2 regions of the Cupriavidus sp. SHE genome follow, and region 2 is predicted to be linked to the other one. Evidence: predicted binding sites of a transcription regulator. Region 2 holds the regulator's gene; the other holds the start of a gene.
What was found. Region 2 encodes sigma-54, which starts transcription at its own class of promoters, with help from an activator protein. Its sites were predicted from a motif close to TGGCANGNAANCTGCTTT; they were not measured.
Positions count from the first base shown of each region.

Region 1: a site for sigma-54 is predicted at 2,022-2,039, ahead of RN01_RS07890 (ammonium transporter). Genes of this name have one in related genera too.

Region 1 is NZ_JWMB01000016.1:88,065-91,416, forward strand. Features, by position in the region: gene RN01_RS07870 (class I adenylate-forming enzyme family protein) at 1-48, shown strand, start outside; gene RN01_RS07875 (CreA family protein) at 114-590, opposite strand; gene RN01_RS07880 (acyl-CoA thioesterase) at 598-1,083, opposite strand; gene RN01_RS07885 (HU family DNA-binding protein) at 1,238-1,519, opposite strand; gene RN01_RS07890 (ammonium transporter) at 2,071-3,273, shown strand.
Region 2 is NZ_JWMB01000039.1:94,456-97,807, reverse strand. Features, by position in the region: gene lptB (LPS export ABC transporter ATP-binding protein) at 1-768, shown strand, start outside; gene RN01_RS19720 (RNA polymerase factor sigma-54) at 892-2,370, shown strand; gene hpf (ribosome hibernation-promoting factor, HPF/YfiA family) at 2,421-2,774, shown strand; gene ptsN (PTS IIA-like nitrogen regulatory protein PtsN) at 3,250-3,352, shown strand, end outside.

The DNA.
Region 1 (3,352 bases), on a different contig from region 2:
AACGGGAAAATCCTGAAGTCGAACCTCAGGAAGCTGTTCGCGGCTTGATTGTCTGAGGTGACGCCCCCTCTTCCGCAAACGGGAGAGGGGCGCAAACCCTCAATCTCTGAATATCACTTCACCGGAATCGGCGTCCCCGCCGGCACCGGCACGGCAGTGACCGAGTTCTGCGGGCTGCCGGACACGATCCGATCCGAATACGTCAGATAGACCAGCGTATTGCGCTTGCGGTCCACTGCGCGCACCACGTGCAGCGTCTTGAACAGGATCGACATGCGCTCGGAGAACACATCCTCTTGCGCCTTCACCGGACCCTTGAACGTGATCGGCCCCACCTGGCGGCAGGCGATCGACGCCTCTGGCGGATCTTCGGCCATGCCGAACGTCCCCTTGATGCCGCCGGTCCGGGCGCGCGAGACGTAGCAGGTCACCCCGTCGACTTGCGGATCGTCGTAAGCCTCGATAACGACTTTGTCCGATCCGGTCATGCGGAAATTGGTGGAAACGCTGCCGATCTCTTCGGCCTGTGCCGCGCAGGCAAGCATACCGATGGCAAGGCCCGCGGCCATGCCGATACGAAGTCTGGTCATGTCGGGGTCACGGCGTGGAGCCTTTGATCTCGTCGTGGCGACGTTCCATTTCCTGGCGCAGCGCGCGTCGCTGCTTGGCGGCTTCGAAGCGCTGGCGCTCCACTTCGTCACGCGGCTGCAGCGGCGGCACCTCGGCCGGCGCACCGTTGTCGTCAACGGCGACCATCGTGAAGTAGCAGCTATTGGTATGGCGCACGACCTTGCTGCGGATATTCTCGGTCACCACCTTGATACCGATCTCCATCGAGCTGCGGCCCGTGAAGTTGACGGCAGCCAGGAACGTCACGAGTTCGCCCACGTGGATCGGCTGGCGGAACATCACCTGGTCCACCGACAGCGTAACCACGTAGCGACCGGCATAGCGGCTGGCGCAGGCGTAGGCCACCATATCGAGGTATTTCAGGATCGTGCCGCCGTGGACATTGCCGGAGAAATTGGCCATGTCCGGCGTCATCAGCACGGTCATGGAAAGCTGGTGGGACAGATCGTTCATCGCAGGAAATCCAGATTCGGGCATTCAGGCGCCGGCAGTGTAACTCGCCGCGTGCGTGAATGGGAGCCCGGCCCACCCCAGCCATGCAAGAAACTTTCGACAAAAGAAAAGCGGCCCCGCAGGCCGCTTTCTTTGCTTCTCAGACGCGATGTGCTTACTTCTTCTTGTTCACAGCGTCCTTGAAACCCTGACCTGCCGAGAACTTCACGGTCTTGGCCGCAGGAATCTTGATCGTTTCGCCGGTGCGCGGATTACGACCGGTGCGGGCAGCACGTTTGCCCGAGCTGAAACTGCCAAAACCCACCAGAGTGACCGAGTCGCCCTTGGCTACTGCCTTCTTGATACTGTCCAGCGCAGCGTTCAGCGCGCGCTCGGCGGCGGCGTTGCTGAGTTCTGCTTCCGCGGCGATGGCCGATACCAGTTCACCTTTATTCATGGCTGATTTCCCTTGTTGGTCGTCGTCACCGGACTTTTTACCGCATGGCAGAAGTCCGATCGGCGCAGTCTAATCTGCCCTTTGTGCCTTGGGCAATCCCCAGTGGCACCAATGCAACGAAAACTGCCGGAAATCGTTCTGTGGCAAGACTTAGCGGGCGTTCTCCCCCTCTGTTCCGAGAATCGAAACGTCACTTTTTGCGGCTGTCTGCTGTACCGAATATCGCACATCGGCATTCCCGGAGAAATTGCCGTACCCGTCACCGGAACGTTCGGCTCCCATTTACCAGGCATCAGTCCGTCCAGACTCAACAACGCCCAGTTCAGGTGCAATGCACCGTTTCGGGTCTGATTTGACAACACAACGTGCGCCATCACGGCGCATTTGCACCTCATTCCCTCTTTTTGGGCGTTGGCATTCCGCGGCTCAGAGTGACCCGAAACGCCATCCAAGTGCGCCACGCACTGAGTTTGCGCGGTTTTTCGGCATTCATGCCCAGATCTGGAACGGCTTTTGCATACCCATGCTCCCATTTTGAGCATGGGGCAACGATGGACAACTTGAAAACCGGTACGGATGCAATGTTCATCCTGCTAGGCGCAATCATGGTGCTAGCCATGCACGCGGGATTCGCATTCCTGGAGCTTGGCACCGTCCGCAAGAAGAATCAGGTCAATGCCCTGGTCAAGATCCTGGTCGATTTCGCGGTCTCGACGATCTCATACTTTTTTATCGGTTATACGGTCGCCTACGGTGTGCAATTCATGTCCGGGGCAGATGTACTGGCGCAAAAAAGCGGCTATGAGCTGGTGAAGTTCTTCTTCCTGGCCACATTTGCTGCGGCCATCCCGGCGATTATCTCGGGCGGTATTGCCGAGCGCTCGCGGTTCAACCCGCAACTCGCAGCCACGTTCGTGCTGGTCGGTTTCGTCTACCCCTTCTTCGAAGGCATCGCGTGGAACAACCGATTCGGCATCCAGGACTGGATCGCCTCCGTGACCGGTGCGCCGTTTCATGATTTTGCCGGCTCGGTGGTGGTCCACGCGGTCGGCGGCTGGATCGCGCTGCCGGCGGTGCTGCTGCTGGGCGCGCGCCGCGGCCGCTATCAGAAGGATGGCCGCATCAGCGCGCACCCGCCTTCGAATATCCCGTTCCTCGCGCTGGGCGCCTGGGTACTGGCGGTGGGCTGGTTCGGCTTCAATGTCATGAGCGCGCAGACCGTCGACAAGATCAGCGGCCTTGTCGCGATCAACTCGCTGATGGCAATGGCGGGCGGCACGCTGGCCGCGTGGTGGGCCGGCCGCAACGATCCGGGCTTTGCCTACAACGGCCCCCTGGCAGGCCTGGTCGCCGTTTGCGCGGGCTCGGACCTGATGCATCCGCTGGGCGCGCTGATTACCGGTGCGGTGGCGGGTGTGCTGTTCGTTCATCTGTTTACGCTGGCGCAGAACAAGTGGCACATCGACGACGTGCTCGGTGTCTGGCCCCTGCACGGCCTGTGCGGCGCCTGGGGCGGCATCGCCGCGGGCATCTTCGGCAGCCACGCGCTCGGCGGTATCGGCGGCGTCTCGATCGTGGCCCAGCTTATCGGCACGGCCATGGGGATCGTGATTGCCCTGGTGGGCGGCACCGTGGTCTACGGCACGCTGAAGAAGGTCGTCGGCATTCGCCTGGACGCTGAGGAGGAGTACAACGGCGCCGACCTGACACTGCACCGCATCTCCGCTACACCGGAGCGCGAAACGAGCTGGTAATCGACACGCTTGCAGCCTCGAATCGCCCCAAATAAAACGGCCGGAATCATCCGGCCGTTTTACTTTGTGTTCACAAAGA
Region 2 (3,352 bases):
GACCAGGCTTCTTCCGCCCCATCCACGGATAGCAGCACGCTGGTCGTGCGCCATCTGAAGAAACGCTATGGCTCGCGCACCGTGGTCAAGGACGTCTCGCTCGACGTCAAGAGCGGCGAGGTCGTCGGCCTGCTCGGCCCGAACGGCGCGGGCAAGACCACGTCGTTCTACATGATCGTCGGACTGGTCGCGCTGGACGAAGGCGATATCGTGCTCGATGGCCAGCACATCAGCGGCCTGGCCATCCACGAGCGCGCGCGCATGGGACTGTCTTACCTCCCGCAGGAAGCCTCGGTCTTCCGCAAGCTCAACGTGGAGGAGAACATCCGCGCGGTGCTGGAACTACAAGTGGTCAACGGCAAGCCACTGCCCAAGCAGGAAATCGATCGCCGGCTCGACTCGCTGCTCGATGACCTGCAGATCGCCCACCTGCGCAACAACCCGGCGCTATCGCTGTCGGGCGGCGAGCGCCGCCGCGTGGAAATCGCGCGCGCGCTGGCGTCGGCGCCGCGCTTCATCCTGCTCGACGAACCATTCGCGGGCGTGGACCCGATCGCCGTGGGCGAGATCCAGCGCATCGTCAGCTTCCTGAAGGCACGCAACATCGGCGTGCTGATTACCGACCACAACGTGCGCGAAACGCTGGGCATCTGCGACCACGCATACATCATCAGCGAAGGCACCGTGCTGGCCGAGGGACAGCCCGAGGAAATCATCGCCAACGAGTCCGTGCGACGCGTCTATCTGGGCGAGAACTTCCGCATGTGATCAAGCGGCCGCGACGCCGCTTTGCAGCATTCGTCAACTTGCCGTTGGCGATCACGAAGTGCCAGCGATAGGTGATAGCAATTTCCGTTCCAACAACGGGAAGATGCGCATAGAATAGGTCGCATGAAACCATCGCTTCAGCTTCGACTTTCCCAGCATCTGGCTCTGACTCCTCAACTGCAGCAGTCCATCCGGCTGCTGCAGTTATCCACACTGGAGCTGCAACAGGAAGTCGAGCAGGCGCTGACCGAGAACCCGCTGCTCGAACGCGAGAACGACTGGATCGAAAGCCCGCTGCGCGTGGCCGCGGACGGGTCGGTCAACTTGCAAAGCGCCCCGGCGCCAGCATCTTCCGAACCGCAAGGTAACGGCGACGATCGCACGAACGGCGCCAATGGCGAAGACGACAGCTACGGCGACAGCGCGAGTGACGATTACGGCAGCGACTGGAGCCTGGACGATTTCGCTCGCCGCCCTCAGGGCGACGATGACGAGAAGTCGCCGATGCAGCTTCGCGAAGCGGAACCCACGCTGCGCGAATACCTGATGGAACAGCTCACGCCGCTGAAGATCTCCACGCGTGACAAGGGCCTGGCCATCTTCCTGATCGAGTCGCTCGACGACGACGGCTACCTGGGCGCAACGCTCGACGAGATCTGTTCGGAACTGCCCAAGGAACTCGAATTCGAAGTCGATGAAGTGCAGGCGATACTGACCCTGCTGCAGAGCTTCGACCCGCCTGGCGTGGGTGCGCGCAACGCGGCGGAATGCCTCACCCTGCAACTGCGCCGTCTGCAACATCCGCAGCGGGACCTTGCATTATCGATCGTCAACCACCACCTGGAATTATTGGCCGTGCGTGACTACACGCGGCTCAAGAAAGCCCTGCAGGTTGACGAAATTGCACTTAAGGCCGCGCACGATCTGATCCGCTCGCTTGCACCGTATCCCGGACATGCCTACAGCCGTCCGGAAGCGGACTTCGTGGTACCGGATGTGTTCGTGCGCAAGAGTGGCAGTAGCTGGATCGCGCAGCTCAATCCCGACGTGATGCCGCGTCTGCGCATCAACGACATGTACGCGCAGATTTTGCGCGGTGCAAAAGGGGAAGCGGGTGCGGCCGGGCTGCAGCAGAAGCTCCAGGAGGCGCGGTGGCTCATCAAGAACATTCAGCAGCGTTTCGACACGATCCTGCGTGTTGCGCAGGCAATTGTGGAACGTCAAAGGAACTTTTTCTCGCACGGGGAAATCGCGATGCGCCCCTTGGTTTTGCGGGAGATTGCCGATACACTGGGTCTACACGAGTCGACCATTTCCCGGGTGACTACGAATAAATACATGGCCACGCCGATGGGTACTTTCGAGTTGAAGTACTTCTTTGGTAGCCACGTCTCCACGGAGACTGGCGGCGCGGCCTCATCCACGGCGATCCGCGCGCTGATCAAGCAACTGATAGGAGCCGAAGAACCCAGGAATCCCCTTTCCGACAGCCGCATCGCCGAGTTGCTGGGCGAACAGGGCTTTGTGGTCGCACGCCGCACGGTGGCCAAGTACCGCGAAGCGCTGAAGATCCCCGCAGTCAATCTCCGCAAGACTTTGTAGCCGAGCCGCAACCGCCTGCCTGGTGCGGCTCTTTCAGAAGGAGAAGCGCTATGAACTTCAAGATCAGTGGACACCACCTCGACATCACGCCGCCGCTGCGTGAGTATGTGGAAACGAAACTGGAGCGAATTGTCAGACATTTCGATCAGGTCATTGGCGTAAGCGTGCTGCTATCCGTAGACAACCATAAGGAAAAGGACAAGCGTCAGTACGCGGAAATCAACCTGCACCTCAAGGGCAAGGACATCTTCGTCGAAGCGCATCATGAAGACCTTTATGCTGCAATCGACTGCCTGGTCGACAAGCTCGACCGCCAGGTGATCCGCTACAAGGACCGCGTGCAAGGGCATGACCGGGAAGCGGTCAAGTACCAGATGGCTGCCGAACAACTACAACAACAATAAGTTGGCGGCGACACCAGGTCGCCCCTTAGAGGATAGATAGGAAGAGCAAAGCCGCGCATCTGCGCGGCTTTTTTGATGGGCGCGAGGCGGACGCGCCGCTGGCGCACCCGTTACCCAAGTACCAGCCCTGCAACATTTGGTCAGCCGAGGGTGTTCGCAACTGACGCCGCTCGGTGTATGCTGCGCCATACAACAACTACAGACAGGACGGCCCCGGACAACCGGCCCGGCATTCCGCGTGGCGAAAGATCACGCGATAGCGGGCGCAGTTTTCTGGGTGGGCAATCCGACCGGCAAGCTCGCGGCACCACTCGCGGCGCCGGCGCCGCAGCGCACAAGTGCGCAGTGGCCCTGCTCTATAATGGCCGGACGCTCCAATGCGGGCGTCCTTTTGCGCTCAATAGCCTGAATTGCCCAACGCAGCGGGACGACTCATGTGCGTCGGCTCGCCTTTCTGACTCCTCGTGCATCGCCCATGAATCGTTTGGCCAAATTGCTGCCACCCGGCAACATTAATCTCGACGTCACCGTCACCAGCAAGAAGCGGGTCTTCGAGCAAGCCGGGCTCCTGTTCGAGA